DNA from 2 places in the Caldimonas aquatica genome. Region 1 is predicted to be linked to the other one. Evidence: riboswitches for the same ligand, from Rfam matches in the RefSeq annotation. Region 1 holds a riboswitch; the other holds the start of a gene.
What was found. Region 1 has a riboswitch for thiamine pyrophosphate ahead of OMP39_RS06530 (TonB-dependent siderophore receptor). Riboswitches for the same ligand answer to the same signal wherever they lie in the genome.
Positions count from the first base shown of each region.

Region 1 (15,553 bases):
CTGCTGACCTGGGCCCAGTGGCAGCAGGTGCGCGAGCAGTGGCCGGCGGACGTGCCGGTGGGCGTCGCCTTCCCGAACGATGCGGACATCGAGGCGCTGGAACCGGACCTGCCCCGCATTGCGCTGGTCGCCCTGCACTTCCCCAAATGGACCGACGGCCGCGCCTACAGCCAGGCGCGCCTGCTGCGCAACCGCTATCGCTTCAGCGGCCAGGTGCGGGCCACCGGCGACGTGGTCGTGGACATGGTGCCGCTCCTGCACCGCACCGGCTTCGATGCGGCCGTGCTGCGCGAAGGCCAGAGCGCCGAGGTCGCCCGGCGCTTGCTCGCGCACTTCCCGGCGTACTACCAGGGCGACGTGCACGAGCGCCAGCCGCGCTTTCGCCGCCCGGAAGGAGCTGTTGCATGAGCGCGATCGAACTCTATGCCCGTCACACCCCGGGCTTCGAAGCCCGGGTGGACCACGCCCTGGCCGTGCTGCGCGAAGCGGCCGCGCGGCATCCGGGTCGTGTGGTCCAGGCCACGAGCCTTGGCGCGGAGGACATGGTCCTCACTGACCTCATCGCCCGTCACGGCCTGCCCATCGCGCTCGGCACGCTCGAAACCGGCAAGCTGCACGACGAGACGGTCGCGCTGATCGGGCGCATCGAGGAGCGCTATGGTGTCGGCGTCGAGGTGTACCGGCCGGTCGAGGAGACGGTGGTTCACTTCGTGCGCACGCACGGCGAGAAGGCGATGTACCAGAGCATCGACCTGCGCAAGCAGTGCTGCGCGATCCGCAAGCTCGAGCCGCTGGCGCGCATGCTGAACGGCCGCAGCGCCTGGATCACCGGTTTGCGCCGCGAGCAGTCGAACACGCGCGCCGAGGTGCCCTTCAGCGAAGCGGACGACCAGGGCCGCACGAAGTACAACCCGCTCGCCGACTGGAGCTGGAACGACGTGTGGCACTACATCGCCACGCATCGAGCCCCCTACAACCCGCTGCACGACCAGTTCATGCCCAGCATCGGCTGCGCCCCCTGCACCCGCGCCATCGCCGTGGGCGAGGACTTCCGCGCCGGGCGCTGGTGGTGGGAGGACGAGAAAGCCAAGGAGTGCGGGCTGCACGTGAAGCAGGAAGAACCCGCCGTCGTATCGATCATCGGAGCCCACGCATGAACGCCCCCGTCAGCCTCGACAAGCTGTTGCCGGAGCTGGACCATCGGCACCTGGACTGGCTGGAAGAAGAAGCGATCTTCATCCTGCGCGAGACCGCCGCCGCCTTCGAGCGCCCCGCCCTGCTGTTTTCCGGCGGCAAGGACTCGTGCGTCGTGCTGCGCCTGGCCGAGAAGGCCTTCAAGACCCACGTGGGGCAAGGCCGGTACAAGGGCCGCCTGCCCTTTCCGCTGCTGCACGTCGACACCGGCCACAACTTCCCGGAGGTGATCGAGTTCCGCGACCGGCGGGTGGCCGAGATGGGCGAACGCCTGGTCGTGGCCCACTTGGAGGACTCCATCAAGCGCGGCAAGGTGCGTCTGGCGCACCCGCTCGAGTCGCGCAACGGCCACCAGACGGTCACGCTGCTGGAGGCCATCGAGGAGCACCGCTTCGACGTGCTGATCGGTGGCGCCCGGCGCGACGAGGAGAAGGCCCGCGCGAAGGAACGCATCTTCTCGCACCGCGACAGCTTCGGCCAATGGCAACCCAAGGAGCAGCGACCCGAGCTGTGGACGCTGTTCAACACCCGCATCAAGCCGGGCGAGCACATGCGGGCCTTTCCCATCAGCAACTGGACCGAGCTGGACGTGTGGCTCTACATCGCGCGCGAGAACATCCCGTTGCCGAGCCTGTACTACGCGCACGACCGCCAGGTGGTGCGGCGCAAGGGCCTGCTGGTGCCGGTGACCGAGGTCACCCCCGTGCAGCCCGGCGAGCAGGTCGAGACCGCGCAGGTGCGCTTCCGCACGGTCGGTGACATGACCTGCACCTGCCCGGTGGAAAGCACGGCCGCCACGCCGGCCGAGATCGTCGCCGAGACGCTGACCGTCACCGTCAGCGAGCGCGGCGCCACCCGCATGGACGACCGCACCTCCGACAGCTCGATGGAGCGTCGCAAGAAGGAAGGGTATTTCTGATGTCTCTGGAGCACGCCCCTCACCGCGCACTGCGCTTCTTGACGGCCGGCAGCGTCGACGACGGCAAGAGCACGTTGATCGGCCGTCTGCTCTACGACAGCCGCGCGATCCTGGCCGATCAGCTCGACGTGCTGCAAAAGAAGTCCGCCGGCGAGCAGATCGACCTGTCGCTGCTGACCGACGGCCTCGAAGCCGAGCGCGAGCAAGGCATCACGATCGATGTCGCCTACCGCTATTTCGCGACCCGCCAGCGCAAGTTCATCATCGCCGACGCCCCGGGCCACGAGCAGTACACCCGCAACATGGTGACGGCGGCGGCCGGCAGCGATGCGGCCGTCGTGTTGGTGGACATCACCAAGCTGGACACCTCCGCCCGGCCGGTCGCGCTGTTGCCGCAGACCCGCCGCCACGCGCTGCTGGCGCAGCTGCTGCGCGTGCCCAGCATCGTGTTCGCGATCAACAAGCTCGACGCGGTCGCCCAACCGCAGGCCGCCTTCGAGGCGGTGCGCGATGCGCTGCTGGACTTCACCGAGCAGGCCGCCATCCGCCCGGCGGGGATCATCCCGGTGTCGGCCCTGCGCGGGGACAACGTCACCCAGCCGCTGGAGGCGCCCTGGTACCAGGGCCCCTCGCTGCTGCAACTGCTGGAGTCGCTGCCGACCACGCAGGAGCGTCAGAGCGGCCACCTGCTGATCCCGGTGCAGTACGTGGCCCGTGAAGGCGAAGGCACCGGCAACCAGCCGCGCACGCTGTGGGGGCGCATCGCGCACGGCAGCGTCAAGGCGGGCGATTCGGTGCAGATCTTCCCGAGCGGGGAACTCGCCACCGTGGCCGAGGTGCGGCGTGCCGGCGAGGTCGTCGACGGCTGCTCGGCCGGCGAATCGGCCGGTCTGGTGCTGGACCGTCAGCTCGACGTTTCGCGCGGGGACTGGATCGCCACGCCCGGCTCCATCCGCGCCGCTCAGCGCTTTGCGGCCACGCTCGCCTGGCTCGACACCGAGCCGGCCGTCGTCGGGCGCAAGTACTGGGTGCGCCACGGCAACCGCTGGGTGCAAGCCCGCATCTCGGCGATCGACAGCCGCCTGGACATCCACACGCTGCAAGCCACCGACGCACAGGAGCTGGCCGTCAACGACATCGGCCATGTGATCGTCGAGACACAGCAGCCGCTGCCGGTGGAGCCCTATGAAGACAACCGCGTCGGCGGCGCACTGATCATCGTCGACCCCGCGAGCAACCGCACGAGTGGCGCGCTGCTCGTCAAGGCGGCGCAGTAGGACTGCGCGGGGAGCGAGGAACGAGCGATGGGAACGGTCGCATTCATCGGCGCGGGCCCCGGGGCGGCCGACCTCATCACGCTGCGCGGCGCGCGCTTGCTGGCGCAGGCCGACGTCGTGCTGCACGACGCGCTCACCGACCCGGCATTGCGCGATCTGGCGCCCCAAGCGCGGTGGATCGACGTCGGCAAACGAGGCTTTGCCGACAGCACGGGCCAGGACGCCATCAATGCGCTCCTGGTCCGCCATGCCGCACGCTCGTCGCTGGTCGTGCGCTTGAAGGGCGGCGACCCGAGCGTGTTCGGGCGGCTGGAAGAAGAACTGGAAGCGCTCGCGCGGGCGGGGTTCGAGGCCATCGTGGTGCCGGGCGTCACGGCGGCCCTGGCCGCGGCCGCCGACACCCGGCTGCCGCTGACGCGCCGCGGCAGCGGCCGCAGCGTGAGCCTCACCACCGCGATGACGCGCACCGGCGACTTGCGAGCCAGCCGCACCGCCGACACCGAGGTCTTCTACATGGCGGGCAAGCAGTTGGGCGCCTTGGCGCGCCGCCTGCAAGAGGCCGGCTGGCCGGCCGACACCCCCACGAGCGTCGTCTCGCGCGCCGGTTGGCCGGATCAACTCCACAGCCGCCACACCGTCGCCGACCTCGCACGCGCCAGCGTGCTGCACGCCGGGCGGCCCACCGTGGTGGTAGTGGGGGCGGGGGCCGCACCCCTGGGGGTCGCCCCTGCCCGGCCCGGCATCGAGCTTGCGCAGGGTCAAGTGCCGGGGAAAACCCTGGCGTCTTAAAATCGCATGTTTGCTGCTCCAATTCGCGGCTGAGGGCCGCGGGTCGCGGCGCTCAGCCGGCCGCGCGGTCGCGCCGGGCGCGGCTCGCGCCCTCGGGGCGGGAGATCAAGCGCCGCGCACACGGACATCCCGATTCACCAACCACATACGCGAGACCTGTATGACCCACGTAGTGACCGAGGCCTGCATCCGCTGCAAGTACACCGACTGTGTGGACGTATGCCCGGTGGACTGCTTCCGGGAGGGGCCCAACTTCCTGGCCATCGACCCGGACGAGTGCATCGACTGCGCGGTGTGCATTCCCGAGTGCCCGGTCAATGCCATCCTGCCCGAGGAGGACGTGCCGGCCGACCAGCAGCACTTCATCCAGCTCAACGCAGAGCTGGCGAAGAAGTGGCCGAGCATCACCAAGCGCAAGGCCCCGCTGCCCGATGCCGACGAGTGGAAGGACAAGAAGGACAAGCTCTCCGAGCTGATCCGCTGAGCATCGCAGCCCGCCCTCGTCCATGACCCGCCCGGCCGCCCCCGAATCCGCCCTTGCTGCGATCGAGACGGACGCATTGATCGTCGGTGCAGGCCCCGTGGGTCTGTTCCAGGTCTTCGAGCTGGGGCTGCTCGACATCGAGGCCCACGTGGTCGATGCGCTGACCGAGCCGGGCGGTCAGTGCATCGAGCTCTACCCCGACAAGCCGATCTACGACATTCCCGGCGTGCCGATGTGCACGGGGCGCGAGCTGACCGAGCGGCTGTTGGAGCAGATCCGGCCGTTCGCGCCCACCTTCCACCTGGGTCAAGAAGTGACCGCGCTCGCCCGCCGCGAAGACGGGCGATTCGACATCGGCACCTCGCTGGGGACGCGGTTCGTTGCCAAGACCGTCTTCATCGCGGCCGGCGTCGGCGCCTTCCAGCCGCGCAAGCTGCATCTGCAAGGGGCCGACACGCTGGAGGATCGGCAGATCTTCTACCGGGTGCGCCGCCCGCAGGACTTTGCCGGCAAGCACCTCGTCATCGCCGGCGGCGGCGATTCCGCCCTCGACTGGGCCATCCACTTCGCCCAGGAAGGCGCTCATCGTGCCGCCAGCGTCGTGCTGGTGCATCGGCGCGACGGCTTCCGGGCCGCACCGGCGTCCGTCGCCCGCATGCGCGAGCTGTGCGATGCCATGCAGATGCAGTTCCTCGTGGGCCAGATCAGCGGGCTGGAAACGGCGGGCGAGCGCATGGCGGGTGTCAAGGTCACCTCCCCGGACGGCTTGACGAGGGTGGTGCCGGCAGAGGCCTTGCTCGTCTTCTACGGCCTGAGCCCCAAGCTGGGCCCGATCGCGCAATGGGGGCTCGCGATCGAGCGCAAGCAGCTGGTCGTCGACACCGAGAAGTTCGAGACCAGCGAGCCGGGCGTCTTTGCCGTGGGCGACATCAACACCTACCCGGGCAAGAAGAAGCTCATCCTCTGCGGCTTTCACGAGGCCGCGCTCGCCGCTTTCGGCGCGGCCCGCTACGTGTTCCCGGACAAGCCGGTCCATCTGCAATACACGACCACGAGCCCCAAGCTCCACAAGGCGCTGGGCGTCGAGCCGCCCTCCTTCGACGACGAGTGAGCCGGCGCGCGCGGCGCCGGCCAGCCTTTGCGGCCACCGCAAACGCAGCAGGACGCACCGCAACGGTCTCGTTGGGGCGATAATCCACATTCTGAACGCGGCCCCGCCCAGGCGACGCCGCGTTCATTCGCTAGGGGTGTTGGAGCGTGGCCGCTCCGACTGAGAGAGTCCCTTCGAACCTGATTGAGGTAATCCTCGCGCAGGGAAGCGACCGAAAGCGGCGTGCATCCACGCCCTCTCGAAAGCCGCCACCTGCGCCACCTAGGACTGCAGATGGCGCACATCCACCCTTCTTCCTCCCGTCGTTCGCATTTCGTTCGGCGTCGCTCCCCCATCGCGGCTGCGTGCCTGCTGTGGTGCGGCTGGGCGGCCGCGCAGACGGACCAGACGGCCCTGCCCGCGATCACCGTCAAAGGCCAGGAGCGGCCACCCGCCAGCGTCACCGGCTTCGGGCAAGAGCCGCTGGCGCGGACCCCGCTCCAGGCGCAGGCATGGACGCTGGACGATCTCAAGGACCGCGGCGCCACCCGCCTGGCCGACGTGGTGGGCCTGGACGCCAGCATCAGCGACGCCTACAACTCCCAGGGCTACTGGGACTTCCTCACCGTGCGCGGCTTCGTGCTCGACAACCGGTTCAACTACCGGCGCGACGGCCTGCCCATCAACGCGGAAACCTCCATCCCGCTGGACAACAAGTCGGCCATCGAGATCCTGAAGGGCACGAGTGGCATCCAGGCCGGCACGAGCGCGCCGGGCGGCCTCGTGAACCATGTGGTCAAGCGCCCTGAGGGACGGACGCGCACCGTGGAGTTGGGCTGGCGCAGCAAGGCCACGGTCGGCGTCGCGGTGGACGTCGGGGATCGCTTCGGCACCGACGACCGCTTCGGGCTGCGCGTCAATGCCGCCTACGAGCACCTCGACGCGCCGCTGCGCAGCGATACCGGCCACCGCCGGCTGCTGGCGGTGGCGGGCGACTGGCGCATCGCCCCGGGCACCCTGCTGGAAGCCGAGATCGAGTCGAGCCGTCGCAGTCAACCCAGCCAGCCGGGCTTCAGCCTGCTCGGCGACCGCCTGCCCGAGCCGGTAAACCCGCGCATCAACCTCAACAACCAGAGCTGGACCCAGCCGGTGGTGATGGACGCCCTCACCGCCTCTGTGCGGCTGCGCCAAGAGCTGTCGGCCGACTGGAGCGTGACGGCGCACTATGGGACGCAGCGCCTGGACACGGACGACCGCCTGGCCTACCCCTTCGGATGCAGCGCGGTCAACCAGTATGACCGCTACTGCGCCGACGGCAGCTTCGACTACTACGAGTACGTCAGCGACAACGAACGGCGCCGCACGCAGGCGTTCGACCTTCATGCGGACGGGCAGGTGCTGTGGGGCGGCATGCGTCACCGCCTGACGGCCGGGGTACTGCTCACGCGCTACAAGGCCCGCTTCCAGGACGGGCTCAACACCTGGGCCGGCGTCGGCACCGTCGATGGAAACACCCAGGTTCCCCAGCCGTCCACGCCCTTCTTCGATGCCAACACGAACCGCACCGAGCGCAGCGTCGAGTACTACGTGCGCGACGCGGCGCAGCTGGCGCCGGGGTGGCAGCTGTGGGCGGGCCTGCGGCACACACGGCTGGCCCGCGAGAGCGTGCGCACGAGCGGAGATCCGCGCGCCACCGACTACACCCAGTCGTTCACGACGCCGTGGCTGGCGCTGGGGCATGAGGTGGCGCCCGGGCGGCTCCTTTACGCCAGCTGGGGGGAAGGGGCCGAGTCCGACGTCGTGCCGAACCGGGCTCGCTACACCAACCGCGGGCAGGCGCTCGGGCCCCTCAAGAGCCGTCAGTGGGAGCTGGGCTACAAGTCGCACGCCTTCGAAGGGCTGACGTGGGACGTGGCCTACTTCGACATCCGCCGCCCGGCCACCTCGGATGTGGGCACCGTCTGCGACGACGACACTCCCGGCGACAGCTGCACCCGCCGCTTCGACGGCCACGCACGCCATCGAGGGGTGGAGCTCGGCGCCCAACTGCGACAGGGGCCCTGGACCTGGGGCGCGAGCGCGATGTGGCTGCATGCACGCCGCGAAGACAGCGCCGACCCGTCGCTCGATGGCAAGCGACCGGTCAACGTGCCGCGTCACGCCTTCAAAGCGACGGCCGACTACCGCGTGCCGAGCGTCGAAGGGCTGCGAATCGGCGCGACCCTGGTGCACGAGGGCGATCGCATGGTGCTGCCCGACAACAGCGTGCGCATTCCCTCCTGGACCCGCTACGACCTCGGTCTGACCTGGCAGCAGCGCAGGAGCGGCACGGTGCTCACCTGGCGCGCCGGCGTGGAGAACCTGACCGACAAACGCGCCTGGCGCGAGTCGCCGTATCAGTTCGGCCATGTGTACCTCTACCCGCTCGCGCCGCGCACCTTCCGCGTCGCGCTGCAAGCAGACTTGTAAAGCCGCAAAAACTCGTTCTATAATGCGAGGCTCTGTTCCCCGATAGCTCAGTCGGTAGAGCGACGGACTGTTAATCCGCAGGTCCCTGGTTCGAGCCCAGGTCGGGGAGCCAAAAACAGCAAAAGCCCCAGCGTTGGAAGCAGCCGACGCTGGGGCCTTTTCCTTTGCGCTGGGTGCCTCTTCTGGTGCCACCTCCTCCCGTTTCACCTCCCGCTTCCCCTCCCCGCTACGCCGCGCTGCATTCAGCCTTCGGCTTTGCTTCGTTGGTGCCACCCTCGCTGCCAGTGTCCGGTGGCTTCTCGCCGCTCTCTCCTTTCGACTTCCTTCCGGATGCGCGGCTTGCGAATCCGTTCAGGCCGCGAGTCGGTGTTCGTAGTACGGGCGGTCGCGGTCGTCGAGGATCGCATAGAGCGCTTGCAGGTTCGAAGGGTCGGGGTTGAGCCACGCGTCCAGGTGCTCCGGCTTGATCGGCACGAGACATCGGTCGTGCCCGGCGGCAGCCACCTCGGCCGGGGGGTCGTCGGTGATCGCCGCGAAGGAATACAAGACCTCGCCCTCGCCTTCCCAGCGCGACCAGAGGCAGGCGACCAGCAGGTCGTGCTCGGGTCGAGGCTTGAACTCGACCACCGCTTTCTCACCCGCACGTTGGACGTTCTCGTAGAACGACGAGATCAAGATGACGCCGTGGTTGCGGCCGAAGAGATCGCGCCAGAACGAACCTTCCAGGTTGTCCCTGCGGGCGTTGTAGGTGCCGGGGAAGCGTTCGTCGTAGTGGGCCGGCTTGCCGGGCGGGCGGCACTGGTAGCGCATCAGGCGCACCACGCGGCGCCCGTGCTCCGAGACCATCACCGGCGCATAGTGGCCGGGGAAGATGCGTGAATCCTTGGCCTGCGGCTCGGTGCGTTGCAGGTCCTCGAGCCAGCCCCGCAACTGGGCGATCTTGTTGGCCGCGATCCGGGCCTCGTCCTGGGCCTTCTTGGTCGGCTTGGCGGCCAGGGCCGCCTCGGCCCTGGCCAGCCGCTGCTTCTGCCGCGCGAGCTCCTGCTGCCACTGCCACGCCTGTTCGGCATCGGTCTCGTCGATCAATGCCTTGATCCGGCGCTCCTCGTCCGTCTGCGGCGCCGAGAACGACAGATCCACGCCCCTGGGGATCTTCAGCTTCGCTCCCTGGCGCCGCCTCCAATACAAGTCGTAGTACTCGTGGAGGTCGATGTCGGCCCCATATGCGCGCACGTAGCGTTGGTACTCCGCTTTGATCTGGGCGCTGTAGCACATGAGCCCAATGTAGCGCCGAGCCGCATACGCCGGGAAGCGAAGGGCGAGGTGCGCGGCCCGCGAAGCTCTCCGCTCGTGCCATGCCCTACCCCCGCGCCGGTATCGCGCCCCGGCACGCCAGATGCTCGCCTTCGTCGCAGCACCGCGCACTCGAAAGGAGACCCTCCCATGACGCCCAAGCTCACACTGATCGCCGTCTTCGAGCGGGCCGAGGACGCCCGCGCAGCGCGAGCAGCGCTGGCCGGCTCGGGACTGGGGGCACAGACGCTGGAGCCCGAGGGCGAGGCCTCGGATTTCAAGAGCGACGGCTCGATCCGGGACACCGTCCAGGACATGTTCCTCTCGCTCACTGGAGAGGAAGGCGCACAAAGCGAGATGGAGGCCCTCTATCGTGCGGCGATCGAGCGGGGCAACCGGTTGCTCGCGGTGACGCTGGAAGACGAGACGGCGAAGGGCCGCGTCGAGGAGTTGCTGCGACGGCACGGCGCGAGCGACGTGCTGGCACGCTCGGGCCTTGCGCTCGATTCCCGGGCGCACAGGCCGTCCGCCCGCACTCGCCCGCCGCACAGTCCGTGAAGCCCGCTCGTCCACCTGGAGCATGAGACCATGACCCCGTCCTCGCCCTCACCCGATCCCTCACCTTCCGATCCGCGCCCTTCTCCGGGCGACGAGGCGCCGCCGGGCAGCCCCGGTACCGGCGAGTCGGTGTGCCCCGACTGCGGCGGCAGTGGCCGGCTCGACGGCCGGCCCTGCACCACCTGCAACGGCACAGGACGCGTCACGCGCGGCATCGGGGGCGGCTGACGAGGCGTTGCACCCGCCGCTCGACGACAGATGCCGCGCTGCGAGGGCGCAGCCCGGTCTGCCGGCGCGGGTTGGGCAGGGCGTCAAGCGCCGCGCGGCGGCGCCCGTCCTTGGGCGCCAGGCAGGATCGGCGCGGGCATGAGTGTGCCCGCCTTGCGATAGAACTCGAATCGGTGCGCGTTGTCGCCGCCGCTGAGCACCACGGCGCGGCCCAGGGGCGCAAACACCACCTTCTCGTACCCGCTCAAGGCGCGCAGTTCCCCGAACGGAAACGGCCGACGCGAGGGCACGTCGTTCCATCCGACGACCAGTTCTCCGTCATCGCGCAGTACAGCGTGGATCGCGTGGAGCGCCTGCTCCGCGTCCTCGCGCCGATCGAGGCCCCAGCCGAAGACGCCATTGAGCACGACGAGGTCCACGCAGCGCGCGGGCAGGTGCCGGTCCACCTCGGTGACCGATGCGACGAGGTGCCCGCCAGGGGACCCATGCCGCGCCTGCCGGGGATCGATGTCGAGCGTGAGGAAGCGGGCCGCCGGGAAGTACTGCGGGTAGTGCGCCGTGTACCAATGCGTGCCGACGAAAAGAACACAGCGCACGTCCTCGCGTGCGCCGTAGTGAGGGAGGATGACGTCTTCGAGCAGGCGCCTGTCCGGGGTGTCGATGCGCACCTGCTGCCCGAGGGCGCGCCGCACGGTCTGCAGCGCCACTCGTCGCATCCATGCCCATCGCGCCACCGCTCGTCCTTTCCTGAGAAGTGCGGACTCCACGGCGCGCACCCTACGGCAGGCGGCCGCGCGCCGCAAGTCCGGCCCCGCACGGCGGCGCCCGGAAAGAGCACTCAGCCCTTTTGCCGCGCCTTCAGGAAGCTGGCGATGCCGTTGCGCACTTCCTCCTTGGCGGCCTCGGGGCCTTCCCAGCCCTTGACCTTGACCCACTTGCCGGGCTCCAGGTCCTTGTAATGCTCGAAGAAGTGCTGGATCTGCTGGAGGCGCAGCTGGTTCATGTCTTCGGGCTTCTGCCAATGCGTGTAGATCGGCAGGATCTTGTCGATCGGCACGGCCAGCAGCTTGCTGTCGCCGCCTGCCTCGTCTTCCATCTTGAGAATGCCGATGGGCCGGCACGTCACCACCACGCCGGGGATGAGCGGGAACGGCGTGATCACGAGCACGTCCACCGGATCGCCGTCGTCGGCGATCGTCTGGGGGATGTAGCCGTAGTTGCACGGGTAGTGCATGGCAGTGCCCATGAAGCGGTCGACGAACAGCGCGCCCGTTTCCTCGTCCACCTCGTACTTGATCGGATCCGCATTCATCGGGATCTCGATGATCACGTTGAACTGCTCGGGCGCCTTGGCGCCGGGAGTGACGTTGTGCAGGCTCATGATGTGTTGATGGCAATGCGAGGGAAAACCCGCAGTGTACCGGCTGGCCTTGCGGCGCCCTGACGGGCTGCCGTCGTGGGGCCGCCGCAACTGCGCGTAAACACAGGGGCGCCGCGATTGCGGCCCTATAGCGCTTCCCGTAGCATGGGTTTTGCCCCTGGCTGCGTGCCGGGGGGTGCGACCGCGGCGTCAGACACGCGGCGTGAACGACAACCACGCGGATGATCGAGAGGAAGGAGACCACTTCATGTCGACGGCTTTTTCGGCGCTCTACTTTGCGCTGGCTTGCGGCGTTGCCGCGGTGCTCTATGGCTTCGTCTCGCGAAGCTGGATCCTCAGGCAGGACCCGGGCAATGCCCGGATGCAGGAAATCGCCGCGGCCGTCCAGCAGGGCGCGGCTGCGTACTTGGCGAGGCAGTACCGCACCATCGCGATCGCGGGCGTCGTGCTCGCCATCCTGATCGGCATCTTCATCGACTTGACGACGGCCGTGGCCTTCGTCGTGGGCGCGGTGCTTTCGGGAGCCTGCGGCTTCATCGGCATGAACGTCTCGGTGCGCGCCAACGTGCGCACTGCACAGGCCGCCACGCGCGGCATCGGTGAGGCGCTGGCCGTCGCCTTCCGCGGCGGCGCCATCACCGGGCTCTTGGTGGTGGGCCTGGGCCTCCTGGGCGTCGGCATCTTCTTCTGGTTCCTCACGACCAATGGCCAGATGACGCCCACCACCTCGCTGGCGACCTTGCTCAAGCCCCTGATGGGCCTGGCGTTCGGTGCCTCGCTGATCTCCATCTTCGCGCGGCTGGGTGGCGGCATCTTCACCAAGGGGGCGGACGTGGGCGCCGACCTCGTCGGCAAGGTGGAGGCGGGCATCCCCGAGGATGACCCGCGCAACCCGGCGGTCATCGCCGACAACGTGGGCGACAACGTCGGCGACTGCGCCGGCATGGCGGCCGACTTGTTCGAGACGTATGCCGTGACCTTGATCGCGACGATGGTGCTGGGTGCGCTCACGGTGACCGCGGCGCCCTTCGCGGCCAGCGTCTACCCGCTGGCGCTCGGCGGCTTCTCGATCATCGCCTCCATCCTCGGCTGCTTTGCGGTGAAGGCCTCACCGGGCATGCGGAACGTGATGCCGGCGCTCTACCGGGGCCTCATCGTCGCGGGGGTCATCGCGCTGATCGGCTTCTACTTCATCACCAAGTGGGTGGTGCCGGACGACGCGATCTACGCCTCGGGCACGCAGATGCGGCTGTTCGGCGCGGCCGTGGTGGGCTTGGCACTCACCGCCCTCATGGTGTGGATCACCGAGTACTACACCGGCACCGACTACTCGCCCGTCAAGCACGTCGCACAAGCCTCGACGACCGGCCACGGCACCAACATCATCGCGGGTCTGGCCGTGAGCATGAAGTCCACCGCCTGGCCGGTGATCTTCGTCTGCGCCGCGATCATCGTGTCGTACCTGCTCGGCGGCCTCTACGGCATCGCCGTGGCGGCCACCTCGATGCTGAGCCTGGCGGGCATCATCGTCGCACTCGATGCGTACGGCCCCATCACCGACAACGCCGGCGGCATTGCGGAGATGGCCGAGCTGCCCGCCTCGGTGCGCGACATCACCGATCCGCTGGACGCGGTGGGCAACACCACCAAGGCCGTGACCAAGGGCTATGCCATCGGCTCGGCGGGCCTCGCGGCGCTGGTGCTCTTCGCCGACTACACCCATGCGCTCGAAGCGCGCGACCTCGCCACGAGCTTCGACTTGTCCAACCACATGGTCATCGTGGGCCTGTTCATCGGCGGCCTGATCCCCTACCTTTTCGGCGCCATGGCGATGGAAGCCGTGGGCCGGGCGGCAGGCAGCGTGGTCGAGGAGGTGCGACGCCAGTTCAAGACCATCCCGGGCATCATGGAAGGTACAGGCAAGCCGGAGTACGGCACCGCGGTGGACATGCTCACCGCCGCCGCGATCAAGGAGATGATCGTGCCCTCGCTGCTGCCGGTGGTGGTGCCCATCCTGGTCGGCATGTTCCTCGGCCCGGCGGCACTGGGGGGCCTGTTGATGGGCACCATCGTGACGGGCCTGTTCGTCGCCATCTCGATGTGCACCGGCGGCGGCGCGTGGGACAACGCCAAGAAGTTCATCGAAGAAGGCCACCACGGCGGCAAGGGTAGCGACGCCCACAAAGCCGCCGTGACGGGCGACACGGTGGGCGACCCCTACAAGGACACTGCCGGCCCCGCCGTGAACCCGCTCATCAAGATCATCAACATCGTGGCGCTCTTGATCGTGCCGCTGCTGCCGGCCGGCATGCCCACGCAGCGGGCCGAGGCGCCCGCCACCCCGCCCGCGCAGGTGCAGGTCGCGAAAGGCCCGGCGTCGCTCGCCGGGCCCGCCGCGGTCACGCCGGCAGCGCGTTGAGCGCCGGCTGCGTCTGCCCTTGAAGAAACGCCCGCGGCCTGCGGGCGTTTTTTCTTGGTTCGCTGAGCGCGGGGGGCCGTTCAGCGACGCGGGGGCGGCACGTCGGTGCAGGTGCCGTGGGCGACCTCGGCCGCCATGCCGATGCTCTCGCCGAGCGTCGGGTGCGGGTGGATCGTCTTGCCGATGTCGATCTCGTCGGCCCCCATCTCGATGGCCAGCGCGATCTCGCCGATCATGTCGCCGGCGTGCGTGCCCACGATGCCGCCACCGACGATGCGGTGCGTCTCTTCGTCGAACAGCAGCTTGGTGAACCCTTCGTCACGCCCGTTGGCGATCGCGCGGCCCGAGGCGCTCCAGGGGAACAGCCCCTTCTTCACCTTGCGGCCCTCGGCCTTGGCCTGGTCCTCGGTCAGGCCCACCCAGGCCACCTCGGGATCGGTGTAGGCCACGCTCGGGATCACGCGTGCATCGAAGGCGACCTTCTCCCCCGCCGCCGCCTCGGCCGCCACATGAGCCTCGTGCACCGCCTTGTGCGCCAGCATCGGCTGGCCGACGATGTCGCCGATGGCGAAGATGTGCGGCACGTTGGTGCGCATCTGCACATCCACCGGGATGAAGCCCCGCTCCGTCACCGCCACCCCGGCCTGGTCGGCGCCGATCTTCTTGCCATTGGGCGCGCGGCCCACCGCCTGCAGCACCAGGTCGTAGAGCTGAGGCTCCTTCGGCGCGCCCTCGCCTTCGAACCGGACCAGGATGCCGTCCTTCGTCGCTTCGGCGCCCACCGTCTTGGTCTTGAGCATGATGTGGTCGAAGCGCGCGGCGTTCATCTTCTGCCACACCTTGACCAGATCGCGGTCGGCCCCTTGCATCAGGCCGTCGAGCATCTCGACCACGTCCAGGCGGGCACCGAGCGTGGAGTACACCGTGCCCATCTCCAGCCCGATGATGCCGCCGCCGACGATGAGCATGCGCTTGGGGACCTGTGGCAGCTCCAGCGCCCCGGTGGAATCGACGACGCGCTCGTCATCGGGCAGGAACGGGAGCCTCACCGCCTGCGAGCCGGCCGCGATGATGGCCTGCCTGAAGCGGACGACCTGCTTCTTGCCGGTCTTGTCCTGGCCCGGGCCCGCCGTCTCTTCGACCTGCACGTGGTGCGGGTCGAGGAAGCTGCCGTAGCCGCGCACGACCGTCACCTTGCGCATCTTGGCCATCGCGGCAAGGCCCCCGGTGAGCTTGCCCACCACCTTGGCTTTGTGGGCGCGCAGCTTGTCCAGGTCCACCGTCGGAGCACCGAAGCTCACGCCCAAGTCCGCGAAGTGCTTGACCTCGTCCATCACGGCCGCCACGTGCAGCAGCGCCTTGGACGGGATGCAGCCGACGTTGAGGCACACGCCGCCGAGCGTCGGGTAGCGCTCGACCAGCACCACCTTCATCCCCAGGTCCGCGGCGCGG
Region 1 covers NZ_CP110257.1:1,451,835-1,467,387, reverse strand. The annotation lists gene OMP39_RS06565 (DUF934 domain-containing protein) at 1-408, shown strand, start outside; gene OMP39_RS06560 (phosphoadenylyl-sulfate reductase) at 405-1,157, shown strand; gene cysD (sulfate adenylyltransferase subunit CysD) at 1,154-2,113, shown strand; gene OMP39_RS06550 (sulfate adenylyltransferase subunit 1) at 2,113-3,390, shown strand; gene cobA (uroporphyrinogen-III C-methyltransferase) at 3,418-4,179, shown strand; gene fdxA (ferredoxin FdxA) at 4,340-4,663, shown strand; gene OMP39_RS06535 (NAD(P)/FAD-dependent oxidoreductase) at 4,686-5,774, shown strand; TPP riboswitch at 5,897-5,997, shown strand; gene OMP39_RS06530 (TonB-dependent siderophore receptor) at 5,997-8,222, shown strand; tRNA gene OMP39_RS06525 (tRNA-Asn) at 8,259-8,334, shown strand; gene OMP39_RS06520 (SOS response-associated peptidase) at 8,574-9,497, opposite strand; gene OMP39_RS06515 (hypothetical protein) at 9,666-10,073, shown strand; gene OMP39_RS06510 (methyltransferase domain-containing protein) at 10,385-11,008, opposite strand; gene ppa (inorganic diphosphatase) at 11,140-11,682, opposite strand; gene OMP39_RS06500 (sodium-translocating pyrophosphatase) at 11,930-14,101, shown strand; gene lpdA (dihydrolipoyl dehydrogenase) at 14,182-15,553, opposite strand, start outside.

Region 2 (15,553 bases), 160 kb from region 1:
ACCGCGGGTTCCAGCCGCGCAAGGGCCTCGCGGTCGAGGGGCTGTGCCGGCCTGTGCGTGCCGGGCAGGCGCGCGGCCATCACGCTCAGCAAGCGCCGGGCGCTGCCCAGGTCCTCGCGATGGGCGAGCAACAGACTTCCCTCTCGGCGGAAGTCGACCGCACGAGCCCCGCCGCCCGGCGGTGCGCCGTGGCAGCCGCCCTGCTCGCCGGCGTGGGGCCCCAGTCCCACGGGCAACACGTGCGGCAGGCGCGGCACCAGCGCCTGCCACCGCTCCATCGAGCGCAGGCCCCAGCGCGCGAGGCGCTCGTCCCCGGTCTCGATCTCGGCGAAGGGGCTCAGCATCCCGGCCGCGGACCAAGCCGCCGCCCGCGGGCTGGCGCCGCACGGGGGCCGCGGCCCGGGGGCTGGATCGTGCACGTGCACCTCGTGCCCCAGCGCGGAAAGCTCGAACGCGAGCAGGCGCCCCAAGAGGCCCGCTCCTGCAATGCCGATGCGCATGGCCGCCCTCAAGAAGCGGGCCGGACGGGCACGTACAGCTCGCCCCCCGCCTCGCGAAACTCCGCCGACTTGGCCTGCAGGCCTTCGGCGAGCGCCGCCTCCTCGCTCACGCCCTGGCGCGCGGCGAACTCGCGCACCTCCTGCGTGATCTTCATCGAGCAGAACTTCGGCCCGCACATCGAGCAGAAGTGCGCCACCTTGCTCGACTCCTTGGGCAGCGTCTCGTCGTGGAAGTCGCGCGCCGTCTCCGGGTCGAGCGAGAGATTGAACTGATCGTGCCAGCGGAACTCGAAACGCGCCTTCGACAGCGCGTCGTCGCGCGCGCGCGCGCCGGGGTGGCCCTTGGCGACGTCGGCCGCATGCGCGGCGATCTTGTAGGCGATGATGCCCTGCTTGACGTCCTCGCGGTCGGGCAGGCCCAGGTGCTCCTTGGGCGTCACGTAGCACAGCATCGAGGTGCCGAACCAGCCGATCATCGCCGCGCCGATCGCGCTCGCGATGTGGTCGTACCCTGGGGCGATGTCGATCGTGAGCGGCCCGAGCGTGTAGAACGGCGCCTCGTGGCAGTGCTCGAGCTGCTCGTCCATGTTGGCCTGGATCATGTGCATCGGCACATGGCCGGGGCCCTCGATCATCACCTGCACATCGTGCTTCCAGGCGATCTGCGTCAGCTCGCCCAGCGTGCGCAACTCGGCGAACTGCGCCTCGTCGTTGGCGTCGGCGAGCGAACCCGGGCGCAGCCCATCGCCCAGCGAGAAGCTCACGTCGTACGCCTTCATGATCTCGCAGATCTCCTCGAAGTGCGTGTAGAGGAAGTTCTCCTGGTGGTGGGCGATGCACCACTTGGCGAGGATCGAGCCCCCGCGCGAGACGATGCCGGTGCGGCGCTTGGCGGTCATCGGGATGAACGGCAGCCGCACGCCGGCGTGGATGGTGAAGTAGTCGACCCCCTGCTCGGCCTGCTCGATCAGCGTGTCGCGGAAGATCTCCCAGGTGAGGTCTTCGGCCACGCCGCCCACCTTTTCCAGCGCCTGGTAGATGGGCACCGTGCCGATGGGCACCGGTGAGTTGCGGATGATCCAATCGCGCGTGGTGTGGATGTTCTTGCCCGTGGAGAGGTCCATCACCGTGTCGGCGCCCCAGCGGATCGCCCACACCAGCTTCTCCACCTCCTCCTCGATGCTGGAAGTCACCGCCGAGTTGCCGATGTTGGCGTTGATCTTCACGAGGAAGTTGCGGCCGATGGCCATCGGCTCGATCTCGGGGTGGTTGATGTTGGCCGGGATGATGGCGCGGCCGCGCGCCACCTCCTCGCGCACGAATTCCGGAGTGATCACCTCAGGAAAGCACGCGCCCATCGGGTGGCCGCGCAGGCGGCCTTCGCGTTCGGCATCGGCCAGGTACTCGGCCATCCATTCGCGCCGGCCGTTCTCGCGCAGCGCGACGAACTCCATCTCGGGCGTGACGATGCCGCGCCGCGCATAGTGCATCTGCGTCACGTTGTGCCCGGCCTTGGCTCGGCGCGGGCGGCGTTGCAGGCCGGCCGCCTCCTGGCGCAAGCGATCCAGCCGCTCGGCCTCGCGCGTCTCGTGCTTGGCGCCGTCGTCCAGCGGCCTGGGCGCGCGCCCGTCGTAGGGCTCGGTGTCGCCGCGAGCCCCGATCCAGTCCGCGCGCAGGGCCGGCAGTCCGCGCCGCACGTCCACGGCCACCGTGGGGTCGGTGTACGGCCCGGAGGTGTCGTACAGCGTCACCCTCTCGCCGTTGGTCAGGCGCACCTCGCGCATCGGCACCCGCACCTCGCGGTGCAGTTGGCCGGGAACGTGGACCTTGCGCGAGGCAGGAAACGGCTCGCGCGTCAACGCGAGCCATTGCGAGAGCTTGTCGGGGGCGTTCATCGGGGCTCCTTCCGGTGGATGTGGTGCGACCCCGGAAGTGCCCCTGGCGGTGTGCGGGCCGCCGTTCAGACGGACGGGCCGCAAGGGACATTCGTTGCTCTTCTTACGCCGGTACTAGCCGGATCAAGTTCACGGGTTCGGCAGGTCGCCGTCTCAGCACGAGGTGCACCCCGGAGCGCGAAGCGCAGTGTAGGAGGCGGCCCGCCCGCCCGTCAACACGCGCGCCAGCGCACGCCGGCCCAGGGGCTGCCCTCCCCGGCACCCGCTGCGCGAGCCGGTGGGAATGGATACCACTTCCCCGTAGGCGCGAGGCTATATTTGCCGCCTCTCGCCATGGTCTCCTTGCATCGCATTTCGTTCCGCCAGCTGCTGCTGGTGGCTTTCCTGCTCATCGCCGCGCTGCTGGCCGCGGTGTCGCTGCGCGGCCTCGTCACGCTCGAACGGCTGATGGCCCAGGCCCGGCAGTCGTCCGAGACGTCGATGCGCCTGGCCGCCGAGGCTCAGACCCTGATGGACCACAGCGTGACGATGGAGCGCGCCGCCCGCCAATACGTGGTGCTGGAAGACCGCGCGCTCTGGCAGCGCTACGAAGACGCGGCCCGCGAGGCCGAGCAGGTGCTGGCGCGGCTCGCGCCCGATTTGCCGCCCGAGCAGGTGCAGAACTGGCGGCAGCGCGTGGAGCAGATCGGCAGGCAGATGCAGGGGCCCCGCGCGACGGCGCGCGTGCGGGAACAGGCCCTCATCGCCGCCTTTCGCGAGCTAGCCGACCACAACGCCACCATCGCGCTGCAGATCCGCCGCTCCACCGAGGAGCGAACGCGCCGCCTTCAGGACGAACTCGAGGCCAGCCGACTGGCCTTCGGCCGGCAGGTCCTCATCGCCATTGCTGCGGCCGTCGTGCTGGCGTTGGCCTTCGGCTTGTGGCTGGCTCGACCCTTCAAGCGGCTGGAGCGCGCGATCGTCGGCCTGGGCGAGAACCGGCTGGACCAGCCGATCGACATCCGCGGGCCGACGGACGTACGGCAGCTGGGACGCCGCCTCGAGTGGCTGCGCCTGCGCCTGGCCGAGCTCGACGCCGACAAGGCGCGCTTCCTTCGGCACGTGTCGCATGAGCTCAAGACGCCCCTGGCCGCCATGCGCGAAGGCGTGGCGCTGCTGGAAGACGAGGTGGCCGGGCCGCTCACCGCCAATCAGAAGGAGGTGGTGCGGATCCTGCGGGAGAACACCGCACGTCTGCAGGGGCAGATCGAAGACCTCCTGCGCTTCAACGCCGCGGCGTTCGAGGCGCGCCGCTTGCAGCGCCGGCGCGTGGACCTGACGGCGCTCATCCAGCGTCTGCTCGACGAGCAGAAGCTGCAATGGCAAGCCAAGCAGCTGCAAGTGCGTGTCGAAGGCGACCCGGCCTGGGCCGACGTGGACCCGGACAAGCTCGGCATTGCGCTGGGCAACCTGCTGTCCAACGCGATCCGCTTCAGCCCTGCCGGCGGCACCGTCGAATGGCGGCTGAGTCATCTGGGCGACCGGCTCATCATCGACATCACCGACGAGGGCCCCGGCGTGGCACCCGCCGACCGCGAGCGTGTGTTCGAGCCGTTCTATCGCGGCGAGCGCCAGCCCGAAGGTGCGGCCCGCGGCACCGGCGTCGGCTTGTCCATCGTGCAGGAGTACGTGGCGGCCCACGGTGGGCGCGTGCAACTGCTGCCCGAGGGCCCGGGTGCCCACTTCCGTATCGAGTTGCCCCATGCCTGATTGCCTGCACTCCCCCGCCCTGACCGTGCCGCTGCGTGCGGTCGTGTGGCTCCTCGCGCTGGCCGCAGCGGCCTGCGCCCCGCTGCCCGAGGTGACCGAGGTGCGCCAGGTGAAGGTGCCGGTGCGCGTGCCCGTCGAGATGCAGGTCCAGGTGTTCGAGCCGACCGACGCGGCCGCGCGCCATGTGCTGGCGTACTTCGAGCGCGTGCGCGTGATGCCGCCTGCGGAGTTGCAGAAGGAGTTGGCCCGCCTCGCGGAGACGCCCACCACCCCGGCTGCGGTGATGGAGCAGGCCATCGTGCTCGGTTTCACGCGCGGGCCGAACGACATCCAGCGTGCCCTGGTGCTCCTGGACGCACTGCTCAAGTCCACTGCGCCGGACGTCACCCCCTGGCACCCGCTGGCCCGGTTGTTGCAAGCGCGCTATCAGGAGCAGCGGCGGGTCGAGGACCTGCTGGATCGCCAGAACCAGCGCCTGCTCGAAGCCCAACGCCGGCTGGACCAGCTCAACGAGAAACTGGAGGCCTTGAAGGCGATCGAGCGCAGTCTCGCGCCGCGCAGTCCGGCACCGCCCCCGGGCCCCGCCGCGCCGGGCGGACCGGCGCCGACCCCGCGACCCAACGGAGACGCATCACGATGAGTGCCCACGTCCTGGTCGTCGACGACGATCCCGACATGCTGCGCCTGCTGTCGATGCGGCTGCAGGCCGCGGGATACCGGGTGACGGCGGTCGAATCCGCCGAGGCCGCACTGGCGCAGCTCGCCGTCGAGCGGCCCAACCTCGTGCTGAGCGACGTGCAGTTGCCGGGCAAGGACGGCATGGCCCTGTTCGACGAGATCCGCGCCCACCATCCGGCGCTGCCCGTGATCCTGCTGACGGCCCACGGCACCATCCCCGACGCGGTCGAGGCCACGTCGCGGGGCGTCTTCACCTACCTCACCAAGCCGTTCGACGGCAAGCTCCTGCTCGACAAGATCGCCCAAGCTCTGTCGCTCACCGCGCCGGCCGCCCGCCCGGCCTCCGGAGACGGCAGCTGGCGCGCGGACATCGTGAGCCGCTCGGCGCGCATGGAGGAACTCCTCGCCGAGGCCCGGCTCATCGCCCAGTCGGATGCGAGCGTGCTCATCCATGGCGAGAGCGGCACCGGCAAGGAACTGCTGGCCCAGGCCATCCACAAGGCCAGCCCCCGCGCACAACGGCCCTTCGTCGCGGTCAATTGCGGCGCCATTCCCGAGGCGTTGCTCGAGTCGGAGCTCTTCGGACACGTGAAAGGGGCGTTCACCGGCGCGGTCGCCAACCACCGGGGTCTTTTCCAGGCGGCCGACGGCGGCACTTTGTTTCTGGATGAAATCGGCGACATGCCGCTCGCCTTGCAGGTCAAGCTGCTCAGGGTCTTGCAGGAGCGCTGCGTGCGCCCGGTCGGCGCCAGCCACTCGGTGCCGGTGGATGTGCGCATCATCTCCGCCACCCATCGCAACCTGGAGGCCGCCATGGCCGAGGGGCAGTTCCGTGAGGACCTGTACTACCGGCTCAACGTGGTGTCCCTGACGCTGCCCACGCTGGCCGAGCGCCGCGAGGACATCCCGCTGCTGGCCAACCACTTCCTGTCCCGGCTGGCGGTCAAGTACGGCAAGCAGGTCAACGGCTTCGCCCCCGAGGCCCTCAAGGCGCTCGCCACCGCCCCCTGGCCCGGCAACGTGCGCCAGCTCTACAACGTGGTCGAGCAGGTGTGCGCCCTGGCCACCACGCCCCTCATCCCGCTCGCGCTGGTGCAGCGGGCCCTGCGCGTCCCCTCGGTCGAGGTGCTGAGCTACGCCGAGGCCAAGCAGCGCTTCGAGCGCGAGTATCTCGTCGGGCTGCTCAAGCTGACCGACGGCAGCGTGGCCGATGCTGCGCGCCTGGCACAACGCAACCGCACCGAGTTCTATCGCCTGCTGCAAAAGCACGGCCTCACCCCGGGGCTGTTCCGCACCGAGGGCAGCAGCCCCACCGAGTAACAGAATCCTTGTCGCCGTTTGGCGACAATAGAAATTCGTTGCCTGACAAGGAGTTGCGAGACTTCGCGTGAAGAATGTCGCTGCTTGGCGACGCTTGCCTCCTGGCCCACCGGCACCATCTTCAAGTTATTTCTAAGACTTCCTGCCTAACTCCCTGTCTCGCATAGGAAAACGGAGTCTGGCACACCCCTTGCGAGCGAGAGGCGAACCCGCCGTGAGCGAGCGGGACCATGACAGGGAGTACAGCCGAATGCCAGAGGCACACCGACCGCCGGCTCGCCGGGCCCTCTCCTCGGGAGAGGCCTTGCAGGCGCCCGGCGGCTCGTTTCGTGCGCTGCGGGGCATGCACGGCAGGGTTTGTCGAGTCCGCGGCCGGATGGGCCTGGACCGCGGGGCACCGCGGCCGGCACCTCTCCCCACCATCCGCGCCCGCGGCTCGGCCCCTGGGGCCGCCTTCTCTTCCTGTCACCGGTGTCCGCCCGCCCTGCCGCTGCGGCACGCAGCGGCAGCACGCCCTTCGGTCTACAGGAACATTGAGCAGCCCACCCATGGAGCACACCGAGTTTTTCCGTCCCCCGCATCGGCGTGAACCGGCTCCCCCTCGGGGGAACGGTGCGAGCGCGCCGCCGATCCACCGCGGCTCCATGCCTGCCCGGCCGTGGCGTGGCCTGGGCCGCGGCCTCGCCGAAGCCGCGTTGCGGGCACTGACGGGCCGCTCGCTGCCCCGCCCCCCGGCCGACGCGGCCTGGGAGCGAGCCGCGGTCGCCCGTCGCCGGATCTTCATCGCGCTGATCCTCGGCTGCAGTGCGGTGGCCACGGCGCTCATGGCGCACGTCCAGCCCGCCGACGGCGACCCCTGGCTCAAGTACGGGCAACTGGCCCTGTTTGCGCTGCTGTTCGCCTGGGTCTCGGCCGGCTTCGTCACTGCGCTCATGGGCTTCATGGTGCACCTGGGCGGCGATCCGCATTCCCTGTCCCGCCGCGACGCCGAAGGACAACCCTTGTCGGACGACGCCCGCACCGCCATCGTGATGCCCATCTGCAACGAGCACGTGCCGACGGTGTTCGCCGGTCTGAGGGCGACCTGCGAGTCGCTCGCCAGCACCGGGGCCCAGCGCCTGTTCGACGTGTTCGTCCTCTCGGACAGCAGCGATCCCGACGTGCGTGCCGCCGAGCTGGCCGCCTGGGCGGACCTGCGCGACCGGCTCGGGGGGCGAATCCGCATCTACTACCGCTGGCGCCAGCGCCGCACCAAGCGCAAGGCGGGCAACGTGGCGGACTTCTGCCGCCGCTGGGGCCGGGACTACCGCTACATGGTGGTGCTCGATGCCGACAGCGTGATGAGCGGCGACTGCCTCACCACCCTCGTGCGCCTGATGGAAGCGCACCCCATGGCCGGCATCATCCAAACCGCGCCCCAGGCCGTCGGCCACGCGACGTTGCATGCCCGCGCCCAGCAGTTCGCGAGCCGCGTCGTGGGCCGGCTCTTCACGCTCGGCATGCAGTACTGGCAGCTCGGCGAATCGCATTACTGGGGTCACAACGCGATCATCCGCGTCGAGCCCTTCATGAAGCATTGCGGCCTCGCCCCGCTCAAAGGCCGCGAGATCATGTCGCACGACTTCGTCGAGGCCGCTCTGATGCGCCGGGCGGGCTACGAGGTGTGGCTCGTGGGCGACCTGCAAGGCAGCTACGAGCAGCAGCCCCCCAATCTCATCGAGGAGTTGCACCGCGACCGCCGCTGGTGCCAGGGCAATCTGCAGAACGCCGGGCTGATGGCCGAGCCGGGGTTGCACGGGGTGCACCGCGCGATGCTCTTCACCGGCGTCATGGCCTACCTCTCGGCCCCGCTATGGCTGGCCTTCATGCTGCTGGGCGGCGCCTTGTGGTTTGCGGGCGCCGATGCCGGGCCCGTCGCGCAGGACCTGCCACGCGTCGTGACGGCCCTGTGGGTGGCCACGCTCACGATGTTGGTGCTGCCGCGGGTTCTGGGCATCGTCGCCATCGTCTTGCGTCAGGAGCAGCGCTTCCATGGCGGCACCTTGCGCCTGGTGCAAAGCGCGCTGCTCGAAGCGGGCCTGTCGATGTTGCAGGCGCCGGTGCGCATGGTGGCTCACACCTTGTTCGTGCTGGGCCCCCTGACGGGCGTGCGCATCGATTGGAAATCGCCGCCCCGCGAGGCCGAGTCCATCGGATGGGCCGAAGCCGCGCGACGCTTCGCGCCCATCGGGCTGGCTGCACTGGCGGTGCTCTCGGTCGCCGCGCTGCTGAACCCGACGGCCATGCTGTGGCTGATGCCCGTGGCCGTCCCGCTCGTGCTCGCGGTGCCGATGATCGTCCTGACGAGCCAGGAGGGGCTGGGCGAGTCGATCCGCGCGCGCAACCTGCTGCTCATCCCCGAGGAGGCGTGGACCCCAGCGGTGTTGCGGCACGCGTGGGCCTACGCCAAACGGTGGACGCGCGAAGTGCGCTGGTCGGACGTGCTGCTCGACGCCCGCCTGTTCGAGATCGCCCGACGTGCACCCGGCCGCCGCCTGGCACATACCGGCCTGCGCGCCGAGGCCCGCCGTCGTCACTTGCAAGCGCTGCTCAAGACCCCCGGCGCCGGGCTGTCGCGCGACGACAAGTTGCGCGCGCTGGCCGAGCCGGCCTGGCTTTCGATGCTGCGCGAACACCGCGACACGTGGGGCTGGACACCGCGGGCGGCTGCTTCGCGGTCACCCTCTGCGCTTCAAGCCGCCGCGGCTCAGGGAGCCAAGCCCGCCAGCGCCTGAGTCCGCGGGCTGAGCCCCTCGGCCCGCGGCCCTTCCCCTTTCTTGCCGCGTTCGCGGGGCCCAGGGCCTCGCTTTTCTTTGGCGCCTTCTTCCGCGCTGCCCGCCTTCCTGGGCGGTGGGGCTCGGCCCCCTGCACCGCGGCCCCGCCGGCGGGACCGCCGCTTGCAAGGGGATAGGGGTCTACCCTTGGCGATCCCAGTCGGCCGCGAAATACTTCACGATGTATTCCACGCCTGGGCTCGCCCAGCGCCAGTGGAAGCCCGTGCTACGCCGCCCGCGGTGGCAAACTCCCCTCCCGCATGTCCGAACCGCCTCTGTCCATGCCTGTCTCGCCCAGCGCCGCAGCACCCGGCGCTGCGCCTGGGCGGCCCCGCACGGCGGCCGACCGGGCCACGGAGGCGGTCGTCGGCGTCTTGCTGAGCATGGTCTTCGTCGGCCTGATCGCACTCACCGGCGCCGGCCGGGGCGCCCTCCTCGTCGCGGCCCTGAGTGCCAGCGCAGCCTGGGGCGGTGTGTGCGCGGTGCTGTGCCGGCGGGGGTTGTCGCTGCTCGGCCTGTGGCGACGCCGTTGGATCGCACGGCTCGCGCAGGCTGACTCCGGCCAGGAGATGCGCCGCGCGCTCGCACAAGCCCTGCCCGCTTCGGTCGCCGAGGCCGTCGAGGCCGAGGATGTGGCGCGCCTGCAGGCGCTCGCGGCGCAGCAGGGCCGCCACGCCGAGCGAGCCGATCACCTCCAGGTGCTCATGGCGGCGCTGGCTGCGATGCTGGCCCCGCTGCCCCTGTGGTGGCCGTTCGTGATGGTGGCCGACACCGCCCTCGCCTTGCGGCTGGTGCATGGCACCGCGGCCGTCTGGCTCTTCCTGTTGGGCGCCTGGGCGGCCCGCCGCGCCGGGGTGTCGCCCTGGCTCGCCGCGGGCGGCCTCGCGCTGCTCGCCGGCATGCTGGGGACGATGCACGCCTGGCTGCGCGGCTGATTCAACGCACCCTGTCCGCCGCGGCGGGTTCCAGCCGCAAGACTTCTTTCGCTGGCGCATCCCATAGCGGGACGTACTCCACGTGCGCCCATCGGTGCACGAAGTCCCGGTAGGCCCGCACGAGCGGCAGCCCCGGCTGTCCGGTCGAATGGATCACGCGCGAGCGCGAAGGGTCCTGCAGGTCGTACAAGGCCCGAAAGCTCGGCCCGTGCTCGTTCAGGTAGCGCTCGCCGGTGACCGTATCGGCGCTCAGGTTCACCCGCGCGGCGTTGACGGTGTAGGTGTCGCCGCCCACCGGCACACGCAGCTCGAAGAACCGGGCCAACGCCGGGACCTTGCTGAACGGCCGGTGCTCGCTGCGCGCTTGGTGTGCGGCGCCCCAACGCCACCGGGCCGGGTCGGGCCCCTGCAGTTGCTGGAGTTCGTCGAGCGCCAGCCCCAGAGCCCGATTGCTCATCTCGGCGCAGTGCTCCGCGGCCGGGGTGCGTTTGTCGTCGCACCACCAGGCGTCCTGGCGCTCCAGCACCCGCTCCATCGCGTCGTAGAAGTTCCGACCGTTCAGCCGGCTCCACAGGCCGTCGCCCAGCTCATCGCCGAACAGCAGCGCCTGCAGGTGGCGCGTCCACGCCCAGAGGATCAACGGCGCCGCGCGGTCGGCCTCCATGCGCCCGTCGAATCCCTCCAGCTGCGCCAACGCAGCCGCGGCCAGGGGGTGCGCCGAGCGCGCCGACCGCAGATGAGGCAAGAGCTTGCGGGCCGCCAAGGACGTGATGTCCGCATGGATCGCAGCCAAGCTGTTCATGTCGTGCCGCGGCCGCGCCTCCAGCAGTTCCTCGATGCGCTGCTGACGGTAGGGCAGCGTCCACTCGCTCGTGATGAAGTGGGGGTAGTCGGCCGCATGGATGCGTTGGTTCGCGGTGGCGATCCACCCCCGCGCAGGGTCCCGCTCCCGCGGGGTGAGCGAGGGGTCCAGGTAGCCTTGCCAGTCGTACCGGGCTTCCCACCCCGGCGCCGGCACCAGCCCCTTGAGGTCGTGATCGGCCCGCCGCAGCGGCACCCGGCCGGCCGCGACCATCGCGATGTGCCCCGCACGGTCGGCCACGACCATGTTCTGCATCGGCGCCACATGCAGGGCGCTCGCTCGGATGAACTCGTCCACCGAACGCGCTCGGTTGAGCGCGAGGCCCGCCTCGACGGTGGTGTTGGGCACGTCCAGAGCCGTCCAGCGCATCGCGAGCACGTAGCGCGAGCTCTGGGCCGGCCCCGTCAAGCCCTCGGCGACCCCCGGCGCGTCGGAGATCACGGGGCCGTGCCGGCTCGCGCGGACCGTCATGCGCACGTCGGGGCGGCCCTTGACGCGGATGACCTCCTCGCGCGTCTCGAAGGGCTGCCAGCCGTCGGGCGTGCGGTAGCGCGTCGCGTCCTGCGGGTGCAGTTCTTCGAGGTAGAGGTCCTGGACGTCCGGGGCCGTGTTGGTGAACCCCCAGGCAATGTGCTCGTTCTGTCCCAGCACCACCATCGGCAGCCCGGGCATGGTGGCACCCGCCACGCGCAGGCCCGGCGCCTCCAGCCTCGCGACGTACCACAGCGCCGGCGCGCTGAGCTTCAGGTGGGGGTCGTTGCCGAGCAACGGCGCGCCTGTCGTCGTGCGAGTGCCGGCCAGTACCCAGTTGTTGGAGCCCACCCCTTCCACGCCGGACTCGGGGGCCGCCAGCTCGGCCTGCCTGCCGAGATCGGGGTCCACCTTCAGTTCGCGGAAGAGCTGGACGTAGTCGGCCGTCGCCAGCGGCGCATCACCGGGATACGGGGGCAGGAGCTCGTTGATCCGGTTCAGCGGCAGGCGCAGCCCGAGCCGCATGCGCAGCAGTTCGTTGTTCCAGTTCGCGCCGAGGTCCCACGCCATCATGATCGCCCAGGCGAGGCTGTCGGCCGGCTCCCACGGGGTCGGCTCCAGGCCCAGGATCACGAACTCGGGCGGGCGGGCCGTCATGTGCTGCCGTACGTGGGCGTTGATGCCGTCGGCATAGGCCTGCAGAAGCTCCCTCGTCTGCCCGCGCACCTGCTCCCATTGCCGCCGCGCCGTCTCGCGCACGCTCAACGCGCGCAGGAACTGGTCGTTCTTCAGCGCCGGTTCGCCGAACGCCTCGGCCAGCCGGCCCGCCCCGATACGCTGGTGCGTCTCGAGCTGCCAGAGCCGGTCCTGCGCGTGGACGAATCCCAGCCCGAAGGCCAGGTCCCGCAGGTTCTGCGCACGGATGGTCGGAATGCCGTGGGCATCACGTTCGATCGAGATCGCCGCCAGGGGCCCCTGGACCTCGAGCCGCCCCTGCGTCTCAGGGACGGCCCGCCATGCGTAGAGCCCCAAGCCCACGACCGTGGTCACGACGACCACCAGCAGCGCCACCGCCGCCCGCTTCATCCATTTCGACACAGCCCCTCCAGCTCCTCGCCCGCGGCACCGCACCCGGGCACTCACTCACCCGACCGACGATGTCCCGGGCGTCGTCGTCAGCCTCACCCTGTCCGTCGCCCGAGACCCGTCAGGTCCTTGCGCTCAGCGCGAGGCGCACCCCCAACGCCACGAACACCCCGCCCACCACCTTGTCGATCCAGCGCCCGGGCCCGCCGCCCCGAGCCCGCAGCCTCGCCTGCAGGGTGCCCGCAGCCGCCGCGGCCGCGAGATTCACCGCCGTGCCGGTGGCCGTGAACAAGAGACCCAGTATCGTGAATGCCCAGGCCTTGCCCGGGCTCGAGGCGTCGATGAACTGCGGCAGAAAGGCAAGGAAGAAGAGCGCCACCTTCGGGTTGAGCACATTGACCAGCATGCCCTGCACGAACACCCCGTCCGTGGCCCGGGGGGCCCCACCGTCGGCCGCCGGGCCGCGCCGCCACAGCAAGGCAAGGCCCGCGTACACCAGGTAAGCCGCGCCCAGGTACTTCACCAGCTCGAAGGCCCAGGGCGAGGAGGCGATGACCGCCGAGATGCCGACCGCGGCCAGCCCCACGTGCACCAAGCACCCCGCTCCGATGCCGAGCGCGGCAAGCCAGCCGGCCCTCACGCCGCGCGACGTGCTCGTGCCGATGACGTAGAGCATGTCGGGCCCCGGCGTGAAATTGAGGAGCAGCCCCGCGGCCAGGAACAACGGCAGGTCGTGGACCGCGTCCATGTCACACCCTCCCGAGGCCGAGCACGCCCTGCGCGGCTGTCCGCAGGTGGTGGCGGGCCCGCGCGGTGCACGAGCCAGCGAGCCTGCGTTCGGACGACGCGACTGCGGTGCAATGCAGACGGGCGCTCATGGTCGTTCTCCTTGTTGCCGGTGCATCCTAGCTGGTCGCGCAGAAACATGCAGAATGACGAGACGCGTCGCTTGCCGGCGCTGCTGCTGTCGCGCGAACCCATGAACATCATCATTCTGGACGACTACCAGGACGCGGTGCGCAAGCTCAAGTGCGCCGCCAAGCTGGAACCGTACAACGCCAAGGTTTTCACCAACACCGTCAAGGGCATCGGGCAGCTCTCGGTGCGGTTGCGTGATGCCGACGTCCTGGTGCTGATCCGCGAGCGCACGCAGCTTCCCCGGCAGCTGCTCGAAAAGCTTCCCCAACTCAAGCTCATCTCCCAGACGGGTCGCGTGGGCCCGCACATCGACCTCGACACCTGCACCCGCATGGGCATCGCAGTGGCCGAAGGCGTCGGCTCCCCGGTGGCGCCGGCCGAGCTCACCTGGGCCCTCATCATGACGTCGATGCGCCGGCTGCCGCAGTACATCGGCAATCTCAAGCACGGTGCATGGCAGCAATCGGGCTTGAAGGCCGCCTCGATGCCACCCAACTTCGGCATCGGCATGGTGCTGCGCGGCAAGACCCTCGGCATCTGGGGCTACGGCAAGATCGGCCAGCTCGTGGCGGGGTACGGGCGCGCCTTCGGCATGCGCGTCCTCATCTGGGGCAGCCCGTCGTCGCGCGAGAAGGCGGTGGCCGACGGCTACGAGGCCGCCGCCTCGCGCGAAGAGTTCTTCGAGGCCAGCGACGTGCTCAGCCTGCACCTGCGCCTCGTCGATGCGACGCGGGGCATCGTGCGGCTCGACGACCTGCTGCGCATGAAGCCCACGGCCCTGTTCGTCAACACCTCGCGCGCCGAACTGCTCGAGGAAAACGCCCTGGTCACCGCCCTCAACCGCGGCCGGCCCGGCATGGCGGCGGTCGACGTCTTCGAAAGCGAACCGATCCTGCAAGGTCACCCGCTGCTGCGGCTCGAGAACGCCGTGTGCACCCCGCACATCGGCTACGTCGAGCTGGACAGCTACGAACTCTACTTCAGCGCCGCGTTCGACAACGTCGTCAACTTCATCCAGGGCAACCCCACCAACATCGTCAACCCGGACGCCCTGAAGGTCCTGCGACGCTGAAGCGCCCCGCTACACTGCGCGGATGGCCATTTCATCGGATGATTCGCTCGCTGCGCCCCTGGGGCGGCCGCAGGGGCTCGGTGAACTCTTCTGGGTCTTCAACCGCCTGGCGCTCCAGGGCTTCGGCGGCGTTCTGCCGGTGGCGCAGCGCGAACTCGTGGAGCGCGTGCGCTGGCTGACGCGCGAGGACTTCCTCGAACTGCTCTCGATCGGGCAAATGCTGCCCGGCCCCAACGTGGTCAACGTCGCGCTGATGATCGGCGACCGCTTCTTCGGTCTGCGCGGGGCCTTCGTCGCGCTGGCGGGAATGCTCGCCGCACCCACCGTCATCGTGTTGACCCTTGCAGCCTTGTACGGCCACTTCGCCGAGCAACCGGCGGTCGCCGGCGCGCTGCGCGGCATGGGAGCCGTCGCGGCGGGGCTCGTCCTGGCCACGGCGATCAAGCTCGCCGCCACCTTGCGGCGCTCGCCCCTGGGCGTCGGCCTCGCCTCGGCGCTGGCCGTCGCCACCACCGCCCTGGTGGCGGTATGGCGCTGGCCGCTCGTGTGGGTGCTGGCAGCGCTCGGGCCTCTCGCGCTGACGCTGGCGGCTCGGAGGCTTCGGCGATGAACGTCCTCTCCCTCGGCGAGTACGTCGAGCTGATCGGCCACTTCATGGTCCTTTCGATCATCGCCATCGGCGGGGCGATCACCACCGCACCCGAGATGCACCGCTACCTGGTGCTCGAACGCGGCTGGATGTCGGATGCGCAGTTCACCGGCTCGATCGCGCTCGCCCAGGCTGCACCGGGGCCCAACATCCTGTTCGTCGCGGTCTTGGGGTGGACGGCGGCCGGGCCCTGGGGGGCGCTCGTCACCATGCTCGGCATCATGCTGCCCTCGACCACACTCGCATTGGCGGCCGCGCGCTGGGGCCGTGCCCGGCGCGACACGCTGGCGGTGCGGGCCTTCACGGCGGGCATGGCGCCCCTCACGGTGGGGCTGCTGTTCTCGACCGGTTGGGTGCTGACCGAGCCCACGCGCACCTCTGCGGTGGCCCTCGTGCTGGTGGTCGGCTCGGCCGCCCTCCTGTTACGCACCCCCGTGAGCCCGATGTGGCTCATCGCCGCGGGTGCGGTCAGCGGAGCACTGGGCTGGGTGTGACGTCGCCTCCGAGCAGGGGCGCTCAGGCCAAGGCGGTGTCGATGACGGCGGCCAACCTGTCGGCGGCCTCGGGCCCCAGCGCCTCGGCAGCCTCGGCCGCAGGGGGCTCCC
Region 2 covers NZ_CP110257.1:1,612,467-1,628,019, reverse strand. The annotation lists gene OMP39_RS07325 (FAD-dependent oxidoreductase) at 1-500, opposite strand, end outside; gene thiC (phosphomethylpyrimidine synthase ThiC) at 509-2,395, opposite strand; TPP riboswitch at 2,479-2,578, opposite strand; gene OMP39_RS07315 (sensor histidine kinase) at 2,729-4,144, shown strand; gene OMP39_RS07310 (hypothetical protein) at 4,137-4,784, shown strand; gene OMP39_RS07305 (sigma 54-interacting transcriptional regulator) at 4,781-6,142, shown strand; gene mdoH (glucans biosynthesis glucosyltransferase MdoH) at 6,691-8,916, shown strand; gene OMP39_RS07295 (hypothetical protein) at 9,216-9,890, shown strand; gene OMP39_RS07290 (penicillin acylase family protein) at 9,892-12,321, opposite strand; gene OMP39_RS07285 (LysE family translocator) at 12,431-13,057, opposite strand; gene OMP39_RS07280 (D-2-hydroxyacid dehydrogenase family protein) at 13,289-14,299, shown strand; gene OMP39_RS07275 (chromate transporter) at 14,322-14,909, shown strand; gene OMP39_RS07270 (chromate transporter) at 14,906-15,442, shown strand; gene OMP39_RS07265 (type 1 periplasmic-binding domain-containing protein) at 15,465-15,553, opposite strand, start outside.
Region 2: linked by a shared signal. The riboswitch ahead of thiC (phosphomethylpyrimidine synthase ThiC) and the one ahead of OMP39_RS06530 (TonB-dependent siderophore receptor) in region 1 are both predicted to bind thiamine pyrophosphate.